DNA from 3 places in the Paenibacillus sp. LBL genome. Region 2 is predicted to be linked to each of the others. Evidence: predicted binding sites of a transcription regulator. Region 2 holds the regulator's gene; each other region holds the start of a gene.
What was found. The regulator LexA, encoded in region 2, represses DNA repair genes until DNA is damaged. The targets are predictions, from matches to a motif close to CGAACATATGTTCG.

Region 1: the regulator LexA is predicted to act here: its motif matches at 6,743-6,756, upstream of M2277_RS30725 (YhjD family protein).
Region 3: the regulator LexA is predicted to act here: its motif matches at 3,925-3,938, upstream of addB (helicase-exonuclease AddAB subunit AddB).

The regions. Positions count from the first base shown of each region.
Region 1 is NZ_JARXYU010000030.1:24,087-32,175, forward strand. It holds gene M2277_RS30685 (DMT family transporter) at 1-68, opposite strand, end outside; gene M2277_RS30690 (DUF4181 domain-containing protein) at 364-693, opposite strand; gene M2277_RS30695 (MerR family transcriptional regulator) at 1,146-1,976, shown strand; gene M2277_RS30700 (hypothetical protein) at 2,573-3,103, opposite strand; gene M2277_RS30705 (hypothetical protein) at 3,238-3,744, opposite strand; gene M2277_RS30710 (HNH endonuclease) at 4,064-4,585, opposite strand; gene M2277_RS30715 (SOS response-associated peptidase) at 4,885-5,568, opposite strand; gene M2277_RS30720 (ATP-dependent DNA ligase) at 5,705-6,562, opposite strand; gene M2277_RS30725 (YhjD family protein) at 6,778-7,161, shown strand; partial or broken gene M2277_RS30730 (DNA polymerase IV) at 7,158-8,030, shown strand.
Region 2 is NZ_JARXYU010000004.1:437,676-445,764, forward strand. It holds gene glnA (type I glutamate--ammonia ligase) at 1-603, shown strand, start outside; gene M2277_RS13250 (hypothetical protein) at 750-1,166, shown strand; gene M2277_RS13255 (RNA polymerase sigma factor) at 1,305-1,844, shown strand; gene M2277_RS13260 (hypothetical protein) at 1,837-2,655, shown strand; gene lexA (transcriptional repressor LexA) at 2,730-3,356, opposite strand; gene M2277_RS13270 (LysM peptidoglycan-binding domain-containing protein) at 3,532-3,903, shown strand; gene M2277_RS13275 (DUF896 domain-containing protein) at 4,102-4,308, shown strand; gene M2277_RS13280 (hypothetical protein) at 4,469-4,993, shown strand; gene M2277_RS13285 (HAD family hydrolase) at 5,036-5,827, shown strand; gene M2277_RS13290 (FixH family protein) at 6,098-6,502, shown strand; gene M2277_RS13295 (cupin domain-containing protein) at 6,603-7,139, opposite strand; gene metH (methionine synthase) at 7,308-8,089, shown strand, end outside.
Region 3 is NZ_JARXYU010000007.1:237,832-245,920, reverse strand. It holds gene mtaB (tRNA (N(6)-L-threonylcarbamoyladenosine(37)-C(2))-methylthiotransferase MtaB) at 1-603, shown strand, start outside; gene M2277_RS17580 (NUDIX hydrolase) at 691-1,146, shown strand; gene M2277_RS17575 (Na/Pi cotransporter family protein) at 1,143-2,114, opposite strand; gene M2277_RS17570 (class I SAM-dependent rRNA methyltransferase) at 2,444-3,817, shown strand; gene addB (helicase-exonuclease AddAB subunit AddB) at 4,126-7,656, shown strand; gene addA (helicase-exonuclease AddAB subunit AddA) at 7,662-8,089, shown strand, end outside.

The sequences.
Region 1 (8,089 bases), on a different contig from region 2:
GAGAGCTTCATCATTGAGCTTCCAAAAACTTCGGAAATAATAGCCAAACCAAGAAATAAATAAGCCACCTGTGTATCCTCCTCATAAATTAAAGACCTTATAATAATTATACCGTCCAGACGGTCTTTTTGTAAAGAGCTAACTTTTTATTCCATAATATCTTGCCCGTTATTTCAGTGATTAAACCAAGAAAGCGAACGGAAAGTTATGAAAAAAAATGCGGCCGAATCCGGAATCGTCACAGTCAAGAAAATTGATGAGTTACATTTTAAAGAAAGCTTGATACCATCTTCACCATCGATATCGATATGGATCCAATCAAATATTTGTCTGGCCTCCCGTCTTAGCTTGGTAAATAATCATTTAAATTATTTCGAAGATTAGTCCAAAAACAATGGAGATTGCTGCCAGTAAAAGTGAAACGAAATGACTTCTCGTTTCCTTTAGGTGCACCCATTCAATACAAGCACGCAAACCAAACATCAATGCTGCATAACCGCTTAGCAAAGGATCAATTTTTGCGGGATCAAAAAAAGTAAAACAAACAAATATGATATGGGCTAAAAACCCCCAATTAAACAATCGTCTGTTCTCTTCATCTGATGCTTTTCCCCCAGGTACCAGCATGATTTGATCCAATATTAAATGCGTTACGATTAGAACGACAATAAAGAAAATATTCATGCCGTGCATATCAAACCTCCTAGGCGTAGATTCGATTTTTTTACTTCCAACAGTCTCATCTACTTAATTCAATTGATGCATGCTTTGTGTTATGGGCAAAGTTCATAATGCTTAATGTTAGCAGCTGGCAACAAACTTAGGCTTTCCACCATATGAAGGCCATACGTTTCATTATTATGACTCTCCATATTGCAATTACGATCAAGCCGGGTTGAACATCCAATTGTTCCTTGAATGCAGGTGCACCCAGATTGGCAAATGTCGCTTAAGGGTAGTCATGGGTCCATAAACAATGAGTAAAAGCTCTAATCACGACAACCAGAACAATCACTATTAATTTTAGACACTGGTTAACATTCCTCCAGGTATTGTTTTGAATCACTCTAGGCACTATAATCTGTAGGGTAACCCTATAGTCAAGCAGTTGTTTTGTGGTAACAAGTATCGCGGGAGGAATTACCTTGCACAGAATAACTCAAGAATATTTCACGACAAGTGAGCTAGCTAAAACTTGCGGAGTAACCAAGCATACCCTGTTTCATTACGACGAAATCGGGCTCTTAAAACCAGAGTTCACCAATGCTAACGGCTACCGTTACTATTCTCTTCGACAATGTTATTTACTCGATATTATCAAGGTGCTAAAAAAGACAGGGAGCTCATTGCAGCAAATCAAGGAGTATATTCAAAATCAAAACACGGCGCTGTTAATATCGCTACTTAAACAGAAACAATGTGAGCTGGAAGCGGAACAACTGCGAATGAGTCGCATGAGGAGTTTTCTGGATGATGCCATTAAAATGACTGAAAATTCCATGGTGAATATACGAGATGATACGTGGATAGAGGAATGTGAAGCTGAATCTTTTATTGCTACCCCATTAAACCAAGGCTCTGGTGACAAGGAGTTTGCTGGCAAATTAAGCGAGCATCGAGACTATTGTGAAACACAAAATATTAATCATGACTTCCCCATTTGGACCATCTTATGTGAGGATCGTTTTAAATCGGGTGACTATTATCCAGATTACATCGCCAATAAACTAAAATCTCCAATTCAATGTGAAAAAATAATCATCAAACCTAAGGGTCGCTATGCTTTGATTCATCATAAAGGATCCTATGAGACCATATCTGAAACTTGCTTCAACCTAAAAAAATTCATTAAGAGTAACGGAATGTTGATTTGCGGCGATGTTTACATGGTTGAAATGCTTCACTATCTAGTGGAAAAGGATCCAGAGAACTATATCATCCGGATAGCTGTTGAAATTTCAGACTGTAATTTATAGATTAAATTCCCCGCAAATAATCAGACTAGAAAGATTAAACAATAATGTACGGAAATGACATATTACGATCTCCTTATGTAAATATAAATTTATTCCTCTGCAATCTTGAACTTTCCTACTCGTTAGATTAAAAAGTCAACTTATCGCAATGGCCAGCTACCGGCACTTTGTGGGAAATGTGACCTGGTTAATGGGGATCGCCGAAACTGCGAATCGCGAAAAATTGCCGTACCGTAACCTGTATTTGCTGCTTCGTTATTGCTCCAATTCGATTTGTAGAAAAAATATTTTTGTAGTCATTTACTTTCTCCTAACTATCAAAATTCCACTTATACTTTTGCTGATTTTCTATAACGTCTTATTTATGAACTTCATAAATAATTCTTTACATAGAGAACTCGCGAAATTGTTGAACTCTACCGTCCGTAAGCATTTTATAAATTTGAGTAGAGATATTAGTTAGATACTTATCTAATCGGTAATCGGCTCATGTTCTTGTCCATTACGGCAATCGGTACAAGTTCTTGTCCTCGACTCGGGACAAGAACTTGTACCGATAAAACAAAAAGCCGCTAAGTTAGCGACTTTCAATGGGACTATGTTCTTGTCCCCCGACATTTGTGTATGTCTTGGTAAACTTTATTTAAATAAGTTCTATACTTTGATTCAATTTTAGTAATATTGTTTAAGATTCTTAATCGTTTTCGATCGTTAGTTTCTGTTTGATTTTTGATATACAATCTATCAATCGTTTCTTGATAAGCCATTATCTCGGCTAGTTGATTATCATTCAATTCATTTCTTGGTATAAAAGCCGTAACTTGGGCTTGAATGTTATCGATACCAAATTCATTGCACAAAAAAGCTCGGTGGTTCCCACCTGCATTAACAATATAGGATTGATCAGGAAGTTTAATCAAACTAATACCCTGCGGTTCAATATTCTGCCATCCATTCTCTTCGATTTTTCTTCGAAGTACACTGAGTTTCTCCACATCTAGCTGTCTAGATAACCCGATAATGTGCAAAGGATTGACTGTTTGGATGCCTAATTCGATTGAAATGAAATCGCTGCTATTATAGTAGATTTGTTCTAATATAGAATTTGTCATTTCCCAAGTCTTCATCTTATCACCTTGATCTTCATTAAATAATTTAAATATTAAAAGAACAGTTCTATGTTCTGCCTTGCCACGTCTTTCAACTCTTCAAAGCTACATTATCCTGTCTTAAAAACTGAAAATTTTTGATTATCACCGCTTTAAAATGAATACAAACTCATCGCAGTATGTGGATTTTCACAACTACCACAGACATTCTCAGAGGAACTCAAACGTACCCTTGGTAGTGGAATTCCCAGAGTTCCAGAAATACATAGACGATGTTGTCCTTGTCCTGTGCTATAGTGGCCGCAGCTGTTTCTGCAAAGATAAATTGGGTATCTACCTGTTGCATTATAAGGGGGGAACATACGGTCTGATTCATTTTGCATTAAAAAATGTATGTACGGGCAGTGTTTTGGATTAGCCTTTTCATACTCTCTATGGTTAGATAAATCCCCCTGGTCTTCTAAGAACAAAGAACATCTTCCAGCAGGATCAGCAACCTTATGACAATTTCCATGAAAAAAAAGCAGGCTTAACGTTTTGCCCTGCAAGGAATAGTTCCTAACATATCGATCAACTTTCGAGCCGGAATCAATATACCGAGCGACAAGAAGAGCTTTTTTAAACTTAGGGAAAATGTGACTAATATAACTAATTTTCAAATCTCAAACCACCTTATAGCATTTTTTAGGTAATTATGATCTGACTGATGATATTATGTAATTACTGCCCAACTCATGGTTTCGCATTAATTACACTACTTATATTATGATAAATTACACTCCTTTTTTTACTTATTGTTCTGTTGGGAAATTCTGAATTTAATTATGTCTCTTAAAGATATTGCTCGGTCCCATAGAGTTTTCCATTCATCCAATATTTCCAAAAACTCAACTCGCTCCTCATCGGTTAAACGTTCGAGCGGGTCGGTAAGGTTTTTATGGGGATAAAGCTGCAGATACTTTTTTATTCTCTCAGTTCTTATCTCGGCTTCAGTGGGAAAATTGGTTCTAAGCCACAACTCCCAATCCTTTTTCCTCTTCGGTCGTTACAGCTATGACAAGCTGGAATCACATTTCCAATCACATAATCACCATTTAGAGATGCAGGGATTAGATGGTCTGGTACTAAGCCATTACGGACATCACCGGTATCAGGTACTTCACAATAAGCGCAGCGATGATCGAAAAATTCTTTAATAGTGATCCAGTCGGTTTCAGATAAATCTCTCAGCGTTACAAGCTCCATCATGCCCCGGATTACCTGGTAGTTCATCCGGGAAAACATGCTGGTACCAATCTTTCTTCCTTTACGAACTTTCGAAACTGTCCCGCTCCCTAAACTAACAGTTTTATTGACGGCCGCATGTTTTTTTTTATATGAAGAAATTACATTATATGCATGTTGATATCTTATATCCATACTCTTTGCGATTTCTCCAATAGGCATCCCAGTTTCATGAAGCTTCCGAATTCGTTCTGCTTTCGATTTTATATTTTCCACGTCATTCACCTCACTAATTCTATAAATCTAAGCTCTTTCTATTAAAAACTCACTCGACATGATAATCCTTACTTGGTGCATCCATTGAAAAAAACCAGTTACATTTTGTATTTATAGTATATCGTAACATAGATGCTCACAATGTTATTGCAGCCATTCCTTACGAACCATTTGTTTCTTAAATTCCTCGCTATATTACCAAATAACAAAGAGACCGACATCCTGGATTAGGATGCAGTCTAATGGTTTGATAGAATATATTACAGGAAAAGCGGTTTTCATATGAGTTTATTGATGTCTTACTTGGAGTTTAAAGGAACTTCATCTATCAAATTAGAGCCAGAATTTTTAACGCTTCCAACAGCAGCAGAAACCGGATAGGAAAGCATGTTGTCAGCTGGGAAAGGAGCTAGTAGCTTCTGAAGCTTTTCTTTATCAGTAACTTCCGGATCAAGCCAAATATCTGCAGTACCTCGATCTAAAATCACCGGCATCCTATCATGGACATCTGAAACCAGATCATTAGGTTTAGTGGTTATAATCGTGCAGCTGCGTAATATCTCCCCTTCTGGATCCTTCCATTCATCAAAAAGACCTGCAAATCCATACACATTCTTGGATTTAATCTGAAATCGATACGGCTGCTTTTTATCCTTCCCTTCTCTTTTCCATTCATAAAAGCCGTCACTTGGGATAATGATACGTTTCGTGGTTAAAAGATGTCGAAACGCTGGTTTGGATTGTATCGTTTCAGCCCTGGCATTAATCATCTTGTAACCGATTTTAATATCTTTAGCCCAGAATGGAACTAAGCCCCATCTATAGCCTTCTAGCACTCGCTTTCCACTATTCCCATTTATAACGGCGATCGTTTGAGACGGAGCTATATTATAACGTGGCCTATATTCATAGTCGATTTTATCTACAGCAAACGTATCTTCTATTTCGGATATATCACTTATTAAAGTGAATCTTCCACACATGCTAATCCCCTCCATCCTTATTAATAAGATATCCAATATCCAGGCTAGGAAAACATGTATCTTATTTTGATTCCTGGAAGCTAGCGTAATAATTATGAGAAATGCAAAAAAGAGGACGGTAATTTTGTCCCCTTAGTTAATAATAAACTTGTTCTAAAACAGCAAGCCTCATTTTGTTTTCCTTGGTCCAATGTCGATAACGAATATCTACTGTTATCATCGGTTCCACATAAGCAAAATCCTTCGTTTCCCTGACGGTAGCATTCTTCAAAATGGGAAAAACCTTTTTTCGAATTGCTGGTGTTATGCCGTATTTCACCATGCCCGCAGACGTTATTACACCATTATGCTCTATTCCCACAAGCCATGCTATTTCTTTTTTGGAATAACCAAGGACGATACATCGTTCCCGCTGATACACAACGACACGCTGCCACAAATCATCTGGTCGCTTTCCAGGATAATATCGGCTGTCTCTACGTTTGATCACAATGCCTTCCAACTGCTGTTGTTTGCAGAGCTCAAACAGAGGAATGAAACTATGTTCCATATACCGGATTTTTTTTATGACCTCATTTTCCTGGACAGCATCCTCTAAAATTTCTTTGCGCTGCATTAAATCAAGATTTGTCAGATCTTTGCCTTTGTGCTGCAGAATATCAAAGGCAACAAATGTTAACCCTGGTGTTCGCAATTTTCTAGGATTAGGATTCGATGAGAATCTGGCCATTGTTGCTTCAAAGTCGGGTTTTCCGGAATTGATATCGCTCACAACAAATTCCCCATCTAACAACGTTCCCTTACCTGCTGCTTCTTTCGCTGCCTGTGTGATTTCCTGAAAACGATAGCTCACATCATTTTGATGCCGTGTATATAATCTAACCTGTTCCTGTATATCTAAGAGTCCCCTAATGCCATCTATCTTTAATTCAGCGATGTGCTTTTCTGATTCGAAGGGTTCAGGGGCGTCTGCCAATAACATAGGATTAATCATCCTCATTCCCCCTATGTTTCAGGGTATCATAGCCATTTATCCGATAACACAGGTATATGATGGCATTCGAATAATTAAAACAAATCAGATCCCTAAACTATTTAATTGAACCTTAATCATATGATGACACCATATAACAAAAACATCCATTGATTAGAGAACACTTGTTTGGTTATAATACAAACAAATGTTCCCTTTATGAGGTGATTCAAAATATGCTGAATATTGGACTTAAACCAGAAGAAACAAAACTTGTCAAAGACTTTACGTTATTGCCTCTACTGCTTGATGTATTGGAGAAGAACCGCCAGACCCTGTGTAGGTCTGATTTAAAGAATTCAGATTTAACAAATGTTATTATCGATCGTTTGCAGAAAGCAGCTATTGAGGATTTATCTGAAGTTCGTAAGGACATGAAAAAGAACAACTTAAAAATTTACGAAAATCGAAGAACAGAGCTTGGAGTTGAAGTTGATTTTATTTGCAGGGGCTTTCAGCATAAATTGTCCATTTTGTGGGGATTAATCGAGGCAGAGATTGAACAAAAATCCTACACATACTTGGGGCTTAATATTGCAGATAAGGGGTATCTCCAGTGAAATCAAAAAACAAAGTCGTTATGTTGGTGGACTGCCAATCTTTTTATGCCAGCGTAGAAAAAGCCGAGCATCCTGAATATAAAAACCGTCCCTTGGTGGTTGCAGGCGATCCGGAAAGGCGCTCAGGTGTTGTTCTGGCTGCATGCCCTATAGCCAAATCCAGAGGGGTTAAGACGGAGGATAGACTGGGTGAAGCCTATGCAAAGTGCCCTGAGCTTGTAGTGATACGTCCACGCATGCAGAGGTATATTGATGTATCGATGCTCATCACAGATATTTATAAGCAGTATACAGACCTTGTCGAAACTTTTAGTATTGACGAGCAGTTTTTGGACGTCACTGGGTCTATGCATCTTTATGCTGACGCTCCTGAGGAGCTGGCCCGACTGATCCAAACACATGTCCAGGCAGCGACAGGGGTCTATATTCGCTTTGGAATCGGAGAGAACAAAACCCTCGCCAAGACCGCCTGTGACAATTACGCCAAGAAAAATCCATCCGGCATATACACTCTAACCAAAGAGATGCTGCCTGAAACGTTATGGAAGCTACCGGTGAGCGACATGTATATGGTGGGACGCCGGATGACACGTCACTTTTCCGTAATGGGGTTGCCAACGATCGGAAGTATAGCTCAGACGCCTCTTGGAAATCTCAAGCAGATGATGCGGCGCAAGTTTGGAAAGAACTCGGACATCCAGGCCGAGTTATACTGGCGGATCGCAAACGGCATCGATGACAGCCCCGTACGGCCGGGGACGCACCAAGTCGCACCAAAATCAGTCGGCCACATGATGACCCTGCCGCGGGATTATGCTCAACTGGAGGAAATCAAGGTCGTATTATTGGGTATCTATATAAAAACATGTGTGCATAAAGGGTCTAATCTTTTAATTCTTTGGAGGAATAATATTTTTCAAGTTGTTTG
Region 2 (8,089 bases):
CACTGCAACCAATCGCTCTTCAAAGGCAACGAGAACGCGTTTGTTGATGAGAGTGATGAGCTTGGCTTGAGCGTAACCGCTCGTAACTACATGGCGGGTATTCTTAAGCATGCACGCGCATTTGCTGCGATTACGAACCCTACGGTTAACTCGTACAAGCGTCTCGTGCCTGGTTACGAAGCACCCTGCTACGTAGCGTGGTCTGCAAGCAACCGCAGCCCGATGATCCGCATTCCTGCATCCCGTGGCCTCAGCACACGTATCGAAGTGCGTAACCCGGATCCAGCAGCTAACCCATACCTCGCTCTTGCTGTAATGCTAAAAGCAGGTTTGGATGGCGTTAAACGCGAATTGTCCCTCCCAGCTCCAATCGACCGTAACATCTATGTGATGACGGAAGAAGAGCGGATCGAGGAAGGTATCCCAAGCTTACCGGCAAACCTGAAGGAAGCGCTCAACGAATTGATTCGCAGCGAAGTTATTTCCGACGCACTCGGCGATCATGCGCTGGCGCATTTCTATGAGCTGAAGGAAATCGAATGGGACATGTACCGCACACAAGTTCACCAATGGGAACGCGATCAGTACATTACGATGTATTAATAGAGGAATCCCCGCTGCTATATGGCAGTGGGGATTTTTTTGTTTAAGTCGGTGTAGGTATGGCAGCGCCGACTTGTCATTCCAACTACGCTTGATTACAATAACATTACCCGAAATCAAAGGAATAACCGTAGAGGAGATTATAAATGGCCGTACTTAGGGACCTCCATGAAGAGGGAACTCGGGTTGAATTCCGTTTTATATCACGAATACCTGGTGAGAATGAAGGATGCCAGATCCATTTTAAGTTTTTTGAAGCGGATCATTTAATCTATGATTTGAATTTTGGTTGGACCAACCTGACGATTCGAAATTATATTAGAGTTACGACGGAATTTCCTCTTGAAAGGCTTAATTCATTTAGTCTTAATGGTTTATTTATGTCTTTTGAAAAACATTTATATCAATTGGATTGGAAAGAAACAGATACGGCAGGAAGTTATCAATTGGGTTTTTACGGATCTGAGCAGGATTTTAATCTTACTGCTGATATAGAATCCGTAAGAAGATTTGGTTCTGAATTTAAATTGGATTGGGACCAGGCTCCTTTAACGAGTGAGTAACATAATCTTTAGAAACCAGCTAACATTAACCGGGAATGAAGGGGATCTACTCCATGTGGGGGAAGATGCCTTTTTTATTTATCAAAATTAGGGAACTTTTACTCGCTTCAATGACTCTAATTAGATGAGGTGAATCGGTTGGAGCTTGAATACGTAACACAAATGTCGAAGATGGATACACAAACCTTGAATGAAATGATGAACCAGTATGGAAATGATATATGGAATTACGCCTATTTTTTGACCAAGCAACATGCTCTTGCTGATGACATTGCCCAAGAGGTTTTTATTAAGGCCTATTATGGAATACATACGTTTCGTGGGCAGTCGACGTTAAAGACATGGCTGCTTACGATTACAAGACATACGGCGTTCCGGCACAAACAGGCTTTTTTCTTGCGGAAAGTGACCTTGCAGGACAAGCCGCGTCTGGATGACCAGAGCCGGTCAGCTGAAGCGGAATATATGGAAAGTCAGTATACGGATGAGATATGGAGGATGATTATGAGTCTGCCAAGAAAGTTCAGGGAGGTGCTGGTTCTAGATCTTTACTACGAAATGCCGATCACTCAGATAGCGGAGCTTCTAAACGTAGCGACTGGTACGGTTAAATCCAGGCTGTATCGGGCGAGAAAAAAAGTGCAGAACATGTTAAAGGAGAATTCTGGTTATGAATGAGGAAAAGCCTGATTGGTACGAGCGAGCGCAACAAGGTCCTTTTCAAAATGAACCATTTACCGCCGAGATGAAAAATAAGGTACAGGTGTCACTGACCCAAGGTAGCCATAGATCAAAGCGTCGTCCATATTTACGTGTTGGTATGACTGGCGTGCTATTGTTTGTCACTCTACTGCTATTGATTCAGTTTCCTTGGGGGGAACGTACGGTACAACAGCATACGGCAGGGGGGGGACCATCCCCATCTGTGACGGAGACGATTCGCGCAGAAGGTACAACGGATGAAGGAACGTTACAGGTAGTTGCCATCGATAAGGAAGAGATAACGGAATTAGGAGCTCCCAGCTGTTTCGGACTCGAAACGGATCTGTCGTTTAAAGGGGATTACAAAGTGAAGTACGCGGCAGAGGGGACCTCGGAGGATGTGGTTGTCCTTGAGGATCTCACCTTCATACAACCAACTTCCGCTGCTCTTCAGATGATTCGATTGCCTTTTCAGGAAGCGGATGTGTTCATACTCGCCCCGCAATATAAGGACTGTCACGGAATACAAATCTATGCATTTGCGGTGGAGCATGGGAGTGGTAAGGCGGTGCAGCTGCAATTTGAGGAGGAGTTTTCTAGAGCCAGCACGTCCTATTACAGACCGGGCACTACACCTACGGTGAAAGATAATAAGCTTGTTCTGAAGTCCACGGAGGGTCCAGGCGGGGAAGGCTCGCCTGAATATAATATGGCTGAGAGAATGTATCAATTAGATCTTAGGCAAAATGCCATGGCGATGGTCTTGCGCAAGGACCGGAAATCTTAAGGATTAAATAACGTAGCACAAGAGGTTACCATCCAACTAAGGGAAGGTAACCTCTTGTTCATTGATATATGAAGTTAGTGTACATCCCTAAAGAGACCGATGACTTTGCCGAGAATGGTTACATGATTCAGGCGCAGGGGCTCGTAAGTAGGATTCTCCGGCTGCAAGCGAACGTGGTCCTTCTCTTTGTAGAAGGTCTTTACGGTTGCTTCGTCTTCCTCTGTCATCGCTACTACAATGTCCCCGTTGTCTGCAGTTTGCTGCTGGCGAACAATGACATAGTCACCGCTATGTATGCCAGCTTCAATCATGCTGTCACCAACAACAGATAACATGAATACCTTATCGTCGCCTACATAATGCTGAGGGAGGGGGAAGTAATCCTCGATGTTCTCCATGGCGGTAATAGGTACGCCTGCAGTGACTTTACCGACAACAGGCACTCTGGCAATGGTGTGGGTAAACAGATTAGCGCTATCGGATTCTTCTTGGCCAAGCAGTTCGATCGCTCTTGGCTTCGTAGGGTCACGGCGGATCAAACCTTTCTTCTCCAATCGGTCTAGATGCCCATGGACCGTTGAACTGGAAGCTAGTCCTACAGCCTCGCCGATTTCCCGGACAGAAGGCGGGTAACCCTTGCTACGAACTTCGTTGCGGATAAACTCTAAGATCGCCAGCTGGCGGCTGGATATTTTCGACATGCCGTATCAACCCCATTTAGTAACGTTTGGGAAAATTATAACATAGAACTTCCGTTCGTACAAACATAAGTTCTAAAAAAAGATAGAACAAATGTTCTTTTGGGTATTGTATCAAACAAATGTTCGTGTTATTATGAATTCATAAGAGAACACTTGTTTGGGAGATGATGATTCCATGTTGAAATACAGTACATACCGTAGTATTTATGAGAACGTTCCTGTGCGAACGGAGAAGTCTTCGGTGACTTGGGTCTATCAATTGAAATCCAGAATGACTTCCATCCCCTTAATTAAACTTCTATTCATTCTGCTGATTGTTGCATCCTTTTGGACGGGGGCCTATTCCGTTTTTGCCGGGGGAATGGAGAAGCCGACAGGTGAGAAGTTGGTCATTGTTCAATCCGGCGATAGTTTATGGCGTATCGCTTCCCTTCATAAACCAGCTGATATGGATACGCGCGTATATATTGATAGTATTAGAAGAACGAACGGTTTGAAGGGTCCTGACATACAGGCAGGAGAGGTGTTATCATTACCGGTGTGGTAAGTAATGAGCAATCCATTCTAACGCGTATTGTGTATTTCTAATTACTAATACTCTATTGTTAATGATGGGGAGAACCCATTCATACTGATCATACATTCATATTTATTCTTAATGAGAGTTTGCAAGGGTGCGGTTTCCTTGACAAGCTCTTTTTCACATGTTTAAGTTATAAATGATATTGGAATTGGAGGAGAAGGCATGGATATTGATACTTTGGTGGAACGCATTAATGTATTAGCAAGAAAACAGAAGAGTGAAGGGTTGACCGAAGAAGAGCAGAAGGAACGGGCTGAGCTTCGGGAAATATACCTTAACAATATTCGTAGTAACTTTAGACAACAGCTTGAATCGATTGAATGGGTAGATGAAAATGAAGAAAAAGGCGGCCCACGATTAAAGCAGTAGTCTATGAAAACTGTCTCATGATCTGATCAGAGGATTAATGGGCAGATAGAAGGATAGAATTATAACATTTGGGATGCCGGTTCATTTGTAGAGAATTGAACACGGTTTCCCAAATTTATATGGTTTAAATCATATTGAAATTGAGTCCAGGGGGAACCATATGTCACGATCATGGGAAAGAAAAGTCAACAAGAATATGTCACAACTCAACAAGCAGCGTAAGAAGCAAGGGCTGTCCTCGTACCAAGGTTCCACCATCTCCGATAAGAGTGATGTGTTTAAAGGACGTAAATACGTTCTGCCGTTAGTGCTCGTTGCGCTTGCCGGGCTGTACGCCCTTCTGGGCACTGCAACGTCTGGGGCAACAGGAGGAAGCAATGATGTGTTGAACTGGGTGGGTGTCAGTTTGTATATTCTATTGGCGCTTATGATTTTCTTGCGTAAGCCTTATTTGAAGATAGAGCGTGCCTCTGTATCCACGATGAAATTCAACCGGGAACGCCGTTTGGCTGTATCTGACATCGAGAAAATCAAAATTGCTTCGGGTTCCGTGGTTATCCAGGGCAAAGGGAAAGCGGGCAATTGGGTGTTCTCACGCATGATGAATCTTTATGATACCAAAGCGATGGGCGAGAGGCTGGAGGAGTTTGCCAAAACTCATCAAATTCCAGTGGAGCATGACTAATCGACAGAGCAGATAACAGTCAATATGGGGAGTGGGAGAGAAATGCCGATAGCTGCAGTGTTATTTGATTTGGATGATACGTTATTGTGGGACGAACGAAGTGTGGAAGAGGCTTTCGAAGTGACAAGCCAAGCGGGGGCAGCGGAAACCGGCGTCAATGCAGCTGAACTGCTGTCTGCGGTCAGGGAGGAAGCAAGAGCGTTATATGAATCGTATGATACGTTTGCTTTTACTAAAATGATCGGAATTAATCCGTTTGAAGGCTTGTGGGCGAATTTTACGGCTGGAGCACAGCCGGAATTCAGGAAACTTCAGGAACTTGCACCCGTTTACCGCAAAGAGTCGTGGCGCCGGGGACTTATTCGCGTGGGTGTGGATAATGAGTCGTTGGCTGAGAAGCTGGCTGAACGATTTGCTTCAGAACGTCGAACAAGACCCTATGTATATGAAGAGACCTTTGAAATTCTGAAGGAATTGCAGGGCAACGTGAAATTACTGCTTCTTACGAACGGAAGTCCTGATCTGCAACAGGAGAAGCTGGATGGCGTCCCGGAGCTGGTCCCATATTTCGATCATATTATCATTTCCGGCGATTTCGGCAAGGGTAAGCCAGATGTCTCCATATTCAAGCATGCACTTGATCTGTTAGGTGTGGAGGCCGATCAAGCTGTTATGGTCGGGGATAAACTGACAACGGATATTAAGGGCGGCAATGCGGCTGGGCTCCATACCGTATGGATCAATCGGGTCGATCGTCCCCATGATCCGGGTATACAGCCGAAGTTTGAAATCAAGCATTTATCCGAACTGCACGGCATTTTGAGGAATTTGTAAATTACAAGTATATTAATATCCATCGATACGTTATCGTACATAGAAACAGTCCTGAAGCAGATTATGCGATCCGGGGCTGTTTTTTTGTTGGTCCTGTCGCCTGAGGTTTGTTGTGATTACCGCCTGTGATAAACGTCACACAATTGTAAGCTGTATGAGATAGAAAAAAAAGGTTAATACGATATAATGGATAGTAAGCTTACGCAGATTGGCATTGACCATTACGTGGATGAACCATACATAGCATTATATCGTAAAGAGGTGTTAGGCATGACTACGAAAAAGGTGGCTTTGTTTGCAGCGATGGTACTTATGGCTGTTGCGCTTGCTGCATGCAGTGACAGCCAAGCGGAATACAGCGATGATGTGATGGCAGAGCCTATCATTGTAGAACTGACGTTGACGCCGGAGAGCATTCAGGCTGGTGAGAAGGTATTAATTCAAGCAAAGGTGACACAAGCAGGCAATCCGGTGGAAGATGCGAATGATGTGGAATTTGAAGTAACACTCGAAGGTGGAGGCGTACAGGCGAAGGTGCCGGTTAAGCACGATCAGGATGGGGTATACCAAATGGAAAAAACCTTCCCCGATGCCGGAACGTATCGTATCGTTTCGCACGTCACTGCAAGAGGACAGCACTCGATGCCGTTGAAGGAACTCACGGTAACGGAGTAATGGAGTAATGCAACACAATAAAATAAGGCAGCGCAGGATCCGTGAATCGGATGGTTGCGCTGCCTTATTTTATTTTCCTATTCAATCAACCATTGCAGTTTTATTGGAACTGGGGATCCGCTACCGGTGTAGCTACCCATCCGTTCTCTTCAATGAAGAGACGAACTGCGATGATCTGTTTGTTCTCCATCAATGTGAAGAAGTGAGGCGTGTTTTCCGGAACGGAAATGACATCGCCGGGCTCAAGCTCAACATTAAAGTATCCTACATCGTCAGAACCTTTAATAATGAAGATCCCTTTACCGCCGACTATCGCACGGATTTCGTCTTCCGAGTGCGTGTGAACCTCTTCGAATTTCTTCAGCAGGTCCTCTATATTGGGCGTTGACTCGGAAAGTGTGATGACATCCCAAATTTTGTAGCCGCGTCTTGCAGCCAGGTCGCGAATCTCTACATCAAAGATGTCCAAAATGCGCTTCTTATCGTCATCACTAAGCTTGAAATTTTCTTGAAGCGCTGCCGGGAGTTTTTCCATATTCCAGTGCTCGTAAACAACCTCTTGGTTATTCAGGAATTCCCGAACATTTTCTTCCCCGGTAATACGTTCGTTCGTATTGCGAATTACAATCTCTGCCATAGCTCTAACCCTCTTTCTCCCGTTGGATTAATATGTATTATAGCCCCCCTCACCGCGTTTGTCATCTGCAAATGTTGATTTGCCCGAGTAACAACGCATATTTCAGCTTTTCTATTGAAAAATATTCTGATACACTAAGATTTAACGTTTTCCGGGGAGGTTTATGAGTTGAACAAGCCTAGCTTACAAGAAGTACTTAAGGAACGAATATTAATTCTTGATGGTGCCATGGGCACCATGATACAGCAAGAGGACCTCTCGGCAGAAGATTTTGGCGGCCCGGAGCTGGACGGTTGTAATGAAATGCTGGTCATTCATCGGCCGGATGTCATTCAGAAAATACATGAACAATACCTTGAAGCAGGTGCAGACCTGATTGAAACGAATACATTTGGCTCAACCTCCGTTGTCCTTGCTGAATATGATGTTCCGGAGCTTGCCAGGGAACTCAACCTGAAAGCAGCGCATTTGGCGCGTGCTGCGGTTGAAAAATATTCTACCCCGGACAGTCCTCGCTATGTGGTGGGGGCAATGGGGCCGACAACCAAGACGCTCTCCGTCACCGGCGGTGTGACTTTTGCCGAGTTGATTGAGAGTTACGAGGAGCAGGCCGTGGCTTTGATTGAAGGAGGGGTTGATGCGCTGCTGCTCGAAACTTCACAGGATACGTTGAACGTTAAAGCGGGGAGCATTGGCATTCGCCAGGCGTTTGAGAAGACGGGTGTTACCCTTCCTATTATGATTTCCGGTACCATCGAACCGATGGGAACCACGCTTGCCGGTCAGAATATTGAAGCATTCTACATTTCATTGGAACATTTAAATCCGGTATCCATCGGGCTTAACTGCGCTACAGGCCCGGAATTCATGCGCGACCATATCCGGTCTTTGTCTGAAATGTCAAGAAGTGCGATCAGTTGTTATCCTAACGCTGGTCTGCCTGACGAGAA
Region 3 (8,089 bases), on a different contig from region 2:
TCCACTAAAATGTGCCGTCACCTCCATATTCCGCTGCAAGCTGGAGATGATACGGTGCTGAAACGGATGCGCCGTAAATATACGACGGAAGAGTTCTATAACAAGATGGGCTTGATCCGCCAAGCGATGCCGGATGTCGGCATTACCACCGACGTCATCGTTGGATTTCCAGGAGAAACGGATGAGATGTTCCGCAACGGCTATGATCTGATGAAGGCCATTCAATTCTCCGAGATGCACGTGTTCCCTTATTCCAAGCGTACCGGTACGCCGGCAGCACGCATGGAGGATCAGGTGGACGAGGAAGTGAAGAACGCCCGTGTCCATGATCTGATCGACTTGTCGGAGCAGCTGCAGCTTGCTTATGCGGAGCAGTTTGTAGGCAAGATTCTGGACGTGATACCGGAGCGGGAATACAAGGGTGCTCCCAAAGGCGGAAAGATGCAGGGTTACAGCGACAACTACCTCCAGCTCATATTCAATGGCTCGTCTGATCTCGAAGGCAAATTGTGCCGCGTAAAAGTGACCAAAGCCGGTGTAAATGAATGCGAGGGCGAACTCCTCAGCGTCATGGATCATGGACTTAAGGCAGCTGCCCAGTAATTCCAATAGCGGCCATACCAGACAAGGATTTCATTTCCTAGCCATTTGGAAGTGGAATCCTTGTTGTACATGAAGGAGGAACAGGACATGACATATACACAAATTTCCGCAGGCGGCGTTGTATACCGTCATTATGAAGGGGCGCTTCAGATCCAGCTCATATTGGACCGTTACGGAAAAACCTCGCTTCCCAAAGGCAAGATGGAAGCAGGTGAAACCGTCGAGCAGACGGCACTCCGAGAAATATGCGAGGAGACAGGTATAGTCGGATCCATCACCTCTCCAGTGGACATCATTGCATATAAATACCATCATCCCGAATTAGGCCAGGTGGACAAGGAAGTTCACTACTACCTGGTAAAGGCAGAAAAGGGTGTTTTGAAACCCCAGGTCGAGGAAATTAACGGGGTGGATTGGTTTGAGCCTCTTACCGCATGGAGGAAGCAGCGCAGTAACGGTTACAACAATAATGATGTTATCCTGCGTAAAGCGCTTACGCTGCTTGATATCAGCATTCCTGTAGACGAAGATATTCAGATTTAGGTCTGAGCCCGTTTGTTCCAGAATGGCAGATAGCACAGCGGAAGCGCGATAAGAGAGCAAACGACATTAAACAAGGTTTGTGCATGGGCGATCTGACCAGCCGGGTCTGCGGCAAACCAGCCCGATACCATCGTTAAACCTGCAATCAAGGGCGTAAAGAGAAGAACCCCGCCGATATTGAGACCTATGTGGGACCAAGCCACAAATCGTCCGGCCCGGGTGCTGCCAAGCGCAGCTATTAAAGCTGTCACGCAGGTCCCCACATTAGAGCCCAGCACGATGGCGACGCCAATCTCGGGAGGCAGTGCTCCGCTTGCTGCAAGGCCCATTGCCATGGCGATGACTGCAGTGCTGCTGTGCATGAGCGCGGTCAGCAGCGTTCCGGCGGCAATGCCCCAGAGGACGCTTCGCGAAGCATGGTCGAGAAACCATTGGAACACGCCAAGGCTTTGAAGGGTGGGGCCGATGGATTGCATGAATTGAATGGCGAGCAGCACAAGCGAGAATCCGGCAACCGCCAAGCAGAGAAACTGACTGCGGATCAGCTTCTCTTTTAATTTGTCATAGCTGGAAGGTACGTGTTCGCTGACGAGTACAGCTCCAATCCATAACATCAGGGAGAGGACAAGGAGGGGCATGGCTGCCTGTCCGATTTGAAGACTGATGAGCTCCGTGGTAACCGTTGTGCCGATGTTGGTGCCTAGAATGATGCCCAGGGTTCCGGCAAAACTCAACAGGCCGGCATTCGCGAATCCTATCGCTAGTACGGTTACAGCGGTGCTGCTCTGGAGCAGTGCTGTTACCGCAGTGCTGGCGATCATGCCCTTGATGGGTGTGGATGTCGCTTGGTGGAGCCACTTATGCAACAGGGGACCGGCCCAGCGCTGGAGGGCAACCTCCATGACCTTCATACCGAACAGGAACAGAACAAGACCATAACAGATGGGAAACCAGAGTGAGGATAGCATGATGTTCTCCTTTTCTGAGGAATAAAGTGTGAGATAATAACGTCGGCCGCGGCGGAAGGACTTGACCGGATCTCTTCGGTAAGACCTCCATCGGTGCTTTTCTTAAGATTATGGAATTTATAACAGTTCACCGAAGCTGAGCGAATTCGATAATCGCAAGAAAAACATCCTTTACACGCTGTCTGTCTTACGCAAAAGTGTCTTATGGAAAAGTCTGTCTTACGCAAAAAACACGTCGGTAGACGCTTTTCTTATTACGTATATGACCCCTGGCGGACATGCATGCCTATAGATATGGCGCAGGGGATAACTTAAGGAGTGAACATACAGTGCCATCGGTTATTTTGGAGCGCAGTCGAAAAAAGAGATTGGAGCAGGGGCATCCCTGGGTTTATAAAAGCGAGATTGCCTCAGTTGAGGGAGAGCCGAAACCGGGGGATCTGGTTTCTGTGTTAAACCACCAAGGGCGGTTTCTTGCCTCGGGTTATTACAATCCGCAGTCTCAAATCACGGTACGCACCGTTTCCTACGAGCCGGTTGAGTTGATGGATCAGGCTTTTTTTGCCGCCCGTTTTCAGGAGTGCCTGAAGCACCGGGAACGGTTTATCGGGGAAGAGAACGCCTACCGGCTGGTATACGGAGAAGCCGATTTTTTACCCGGTTTGATTGTAGACCGTTTCGCTGACGTGCTGGTTGTGCAGCTTCTGACGCTGGGTATGGATCGCTGCCGTGAAGAGATTGTGAGTGCGCTGGTTGAGGTTATGCAGCCAAAAGGGATCTATGAGCGGAGCGACGTATCCGTTCGTGAGCTGGAGGGACTTGAGCTGCGCAAAGGGGTCCTCTACGGAGAGTGTCCGCGCCACGTAACCGTGACGGAGAACGGCCTCAAGATTAAGGTTGATATCGAAGAGGGACAGAAGACGGGATATTTCTTTGACCAGCGTGAGAATCGGGCTTCCATTAAACCGTTAATGACCGGCTGGGGAAGCCGCAGCGGAATTGCGCTTCAAGCAGTGGAATCGGGTGGTGAGCTGAAGAAGGTGCCTGTGAACAAGAGTGGAAAAGAAGTTACTTTTCCATATTGGGACGGAGCCACGGTGCTTGAATGCTTTTCCCATACGGGCAGCTTCACCCTGCATGCTTGCCAATATGGCGCCAAGAAAGTTACCTGCCTCGATATTTCGGAGCATGCAATAGACAGTGCCAGAGAGAATGTCGAACTGAACGGATTTCAGGATCGGGTGGAGTTCGTTGTGGATGACGCCTTCCAATATTTGCGGAACCAGGTAAAAGGACTGGATGAACGTGAACAGCGGGCCAAAGGGGATCAGAAGGTAGACACCTCCAAACCCCTGACAGCAGGAGGCGGCCGTTCCTGGGATGTGGTAATTCTGGATCCACCGGCATTTGCCAAAACCAAGTCAGCCGTCAAAGGGGCTTGCCGCGGATACAAGGACATCAATTTGCATGGCATGAAACTGGTGAACGAGGGCGGTTATTTGGTTACGGCTAGCTGCTCGTACCATATGCGGCCGGATTTGTTCCTGGAGACGATCCAGGATGCGGCCCAAGATGCAGGCAAAATTCTGAGATTGGTGGAATGGCGTGCCGCTGGTAAAGATCACCCCCAAATCCTTGGGGTGGACGAGGGGCATTATTTGAAATTCGCTGTGTTTGAAGTGCGCAGCAAATCAAGACTATAGAGTGCTGCCGAATCGTATGGATAAGAAGGATCTTCCAAGTGGTGGGTAAACCATGAGGGGAGGTCCTTTTTCTTATGCACACAATATTTTGGAATGGCAATGAAATCCAAACGTATGTTCCATCAAACCGCACTTATGTTATACTAGTAATCAGCATCTTTTTTGATAGAGTGCTAACAATTACAATGGATTTTACATCCTTTTTGGTCAAATAAATCATAGATTCAAGGGTATGATTTCATCGGAACGATATCGTGTTCTCTGGTGAAGGAGTACCCTTTGGCAGACACTGTGGAAGGGGGCATAGCATGAGCGTTCAATTTGTGATCGGAAGGTCAGGCAGCGGCAAGAGCACATTGATCCGTCAAGAGATGATGGATCAACTGGAGCGGGATCCCAGGGGGAATCCGATGATTCTGATCGTTCCGGAGCAGGGGTCCTATGAAGCCGAACACGCACTCGTGAATGCGGGAGGCATACGGGGCATGATGCGTGCGCAAGTGCTCAGTTTCCGCCGATTGGCCTACCGGGTCATGCAGGAGACTGGCGGAGCAGCGAAAGTGGCGATCAGTGAAGAAGGAAAACGCATGCTGATGTATAAAATTTTGCGGAGGCGCAAAGAAGAACTGCAGCTATTCGGCGCCTCAGGCGAGCAGCTCGGTTTTGTCGGTAAGCTGAGTGAGCTCTACACGGAAATGAAGCGATACTGCATTGACGCTTCCTGTGTGGAGGAGCAGCTGAGCCAGATGATGTCGGGCTCCGGAAATTCTCCGATGCTTCGCCGAAAGCTGGAAGATATCGTAACTGTATTCCGTGATTTCGAACTCGAGATATCGCGGCTGTACACGGATGAGGAAGACACACTCGCCTCACTGGCGGAGGGCGTGGCGGACTCAGAATACATCAAGCGTGCCGACATCTGGATCGATGGCTTCCATGGCTTTACCCCGCAGGAGTATCGGGTGCTCGGGGAGCTTATCCATCATGCCAATCACGTCACGATAGCTCTGACACTCGACAAACCTTATATGGATGGGGCTGTTCCACATGAGCTGGATTTGTTTCATCCTACCGCGGTGACGTACATAAAGCTGAAAGGAATTGCCGATGAGTTGGGAATGGATGCGGAACACCGTATGCTGCATCCTGAAGTGCCGCCGAGGTTTCAGGATTCCCCGGTGCTGGCGCATCTTGAGCGCGGTTATGACCGGAAGAAGCGCTGGACGGGAGCTTATGAAGACGGGAATCATGAGGACAAGGAGAACGGCCGCAGAGAAGGGCTGCTTCTTCATGCTGCCAGCCATCGCCGGGCCGAAATCGAAGGGGCACTTCGAGAGATGCTGCGCTTGGCGCAGGAGGAAGGAGCGAGATTCCGGGAGATGGCGGTATTCGTCCGGAATATGGGAGATTATGAGCATCTGGTAGGCCCGTTATTCAAGGAATACGATATTCCTTATTTTCTGGATCAGAAGCGGAGCGAACTGCACCATCCGTTAGTTGAATTCATTCGCTCGGCTCTGGATGTCATTGGGCGAAGATGGCGTTATGAGGATGTGTTCCGCTGCGTGAAGACGGATTTGCTGCTTCCGCTGGACGGCTCCCTGAACCGGGAGGATATGGACCGGTTGGAGAATCATGTGCTCGCTTCCGGGATTCATGGTTACCGCTGGACGGATGGCCGTCCGTGGAAGGGGATTCCAAGTCTCTCTCTAGAGGATGGAGAAAACGAGGTGCTCAATCTCGACGGCATGCAGGCTATTGAATACGCAAGAAGGGTCATCGCAGAGCCGCTTCATGCGTTCGAGAAACGGATGAAAAAGGCTGCGACCGCCATGGATCAGAGTACGGCAGTTTATCGCCTTCTGGAGGAGTGCGATGTACCTGAGAAGCTGGAGCTGCTCAGCCGGGCCGCGTTGGACGCAGGACGTCCAGAGGAAGCCAGGGAGCATCGCCAGGTATGGGGAGCCGTGCTTGACCTGCTTGACCAGATTGTGGAGATGATGGGTGCAGAGAAGCTGAGCACGGAATTGTTTACAGGGGTGCTGGATACGGGTCTCACTGAAATGAAGATGGCCCTTGTACCACCCTCTCTGGATCAGGTGCTTATCGGAAGCATGGACCGGACACGAACGGGCGGGGTGAAGTATGCTTTTCTGCTCGGCATTAACGATGGCGTTCTTCCAGCCCAGTTTCAGGATGACGGCATTTTGACAGAGCCGGAGCGGCTCCATCTCGAAGATCGCGGGTTGGAGCTTGCCCCGAGTATATCCCGCAGACTGCTGGATGAGCGCTTCCTGATCTACAACGCGCTTACTTCAGCCAGCGAGCAGCTGTGGGTCAGCTATCCTGCTGCAGATGATGAAGGCAAGACGTTATTGCCTTCCGAGGTGATCCGTCATCTGAAGCTGATGTTCCAGATCGACGAGACACCCCTGTATCCAAGGCCGCATGCCGGGCAATCGGTTCCCGAACAGGAGCGTTATGCGGCCCGCCCGGACAAGACGCTTGCATATTTAACGGGCAGGCTTCGCGACTGGAGGAATGGAGAGGACATTCCGCACATTTGGTGGCATATGTACAATTGGTTTGCTCAGAAGCCGGAATTTCGGCCGCGTCTGGAATCGATGCTCTCTTCATTGTCCTATCGGAATGAAGCGCAGCCTCTTAAGGAAGAGACCAGCAGGCAATTGTATGGAACGAAGCTGCGGACAAGCGTATCCCGGATGGAGCGGTTTGTAGCCTGTCCATTTTCACATTTTGCATCACATGGATTAAAGCTGAGAGAGCGGCAGCTGTACCGACTGCAGGCTCCTGACATCGGACAGCTGTTCCATGCTGCCTTGAGCAGCATGGCAGTGAAGTTTCAATCGGAGCATCGAAGCTGGGGAGACCTGTCGGCAGATGAGTGTCTGCGTGAGGCGGAGGCTACCGTGGATCGGCTCGCTCCGATGCTGCAGGGCGAAATCTTGTTGAGCTCCAAACGGTATGGATATATCTCCCGGAAGCTGAAGAATATCGTGGGCAGAGCTTCCGTTATTTTGGGTGAACAAGCCCGGCGCGGCAAATTCGAGCCGATCGGCCTTGAGCTTGACTTCGGTCCCGGCAAACCGCTGCCGCCGCTGACGGTTGAACTGCTTAACGGGGTGAAGATGGAGGTTGTCGGTCGTATTGACCGGGTGGATATGGCACGTGGCGAGCATGGGATCATGCTTCGGGTCATTGATTATAAATCCAGCCAGAAGGATCTGCGATTGCATGAGGTCTATTACGGATTGTCCTTGCAGATGCTGACCTATCTGGACGTGCTGCTGACGTTTGCGGAGGATTGGCTTGGCGAACAGGCATTGCCTGCAGGAACGCTGTATTTCCACGTTCATGATCCGGTATTGCAATCCGCAAACGGCATGACGCCGGAACAGGCGGCAGAGGAACTGCTCAAGCGCTACAAAATGAAAGGTCTGCTGCTTGCAGACCGTGAAGCCGTTTCCCTCATGGATTCATCCCTTGAAAAAGGCCATTCGGCTATTCTGCCCGTTGCCGTCAAAACAGACGGCAGCTTCTACAGCAGCGCAGCCGTTGCGACGCCGGATCAGTGGGAGACTTTGTTATCCGCAGTGCGGGAAAATATGCTGACGATCGGCTCCAGAATTACCGGCGGCGATGTAGCGATTGAACCTTACCGAATCCAGCAGGAAACAGCTTGCACGTACTGTTCCTACCGGCCGGTGTGTCAGTTCGACGATGCGATTGAGGGCAGCGACTACCAGCTGCTGGGCAAGCCGGGACGCGATCAGGTCTGGGATCTGCTGGGACATTCGAAGGGAGGAGAGAGTCGGTGAGAGAGATGATAGCAAAGCCTGAGGGCAGCATGTGGAGTGATGACCAATGGAAGGCCATTGCACTTTCGGGTGATGACATCCTGGTTGCAGCCGCAGCAGGCTCAGGAAAAACCGCCGTGCTCGTTGAGCGGATCATTCGCAAAATCCTTGACGACACCACAGGGTTCAGTGTGGACCGGCTGCTTGTGGCTACCTTTACCAAGGCAGCGGCAGCCGAAATGCGCGGTCGGATTCGGGAAGCGCTTGAACGCGAGCTGGACCGTGACCCGGACAACGAGCATATCCGGCGCCAGCTCGCTTTACTCGGCAGGGCGTCGATTACAACGCTGCACTCCTTCTGCATGGAAGTCATCCGCCGGTATTATCAGCTGATCCCGCTGGATCCGGGGTTCCGCATTCTGAATGAACATGAGGCGGATTTGATGCGGCAGGA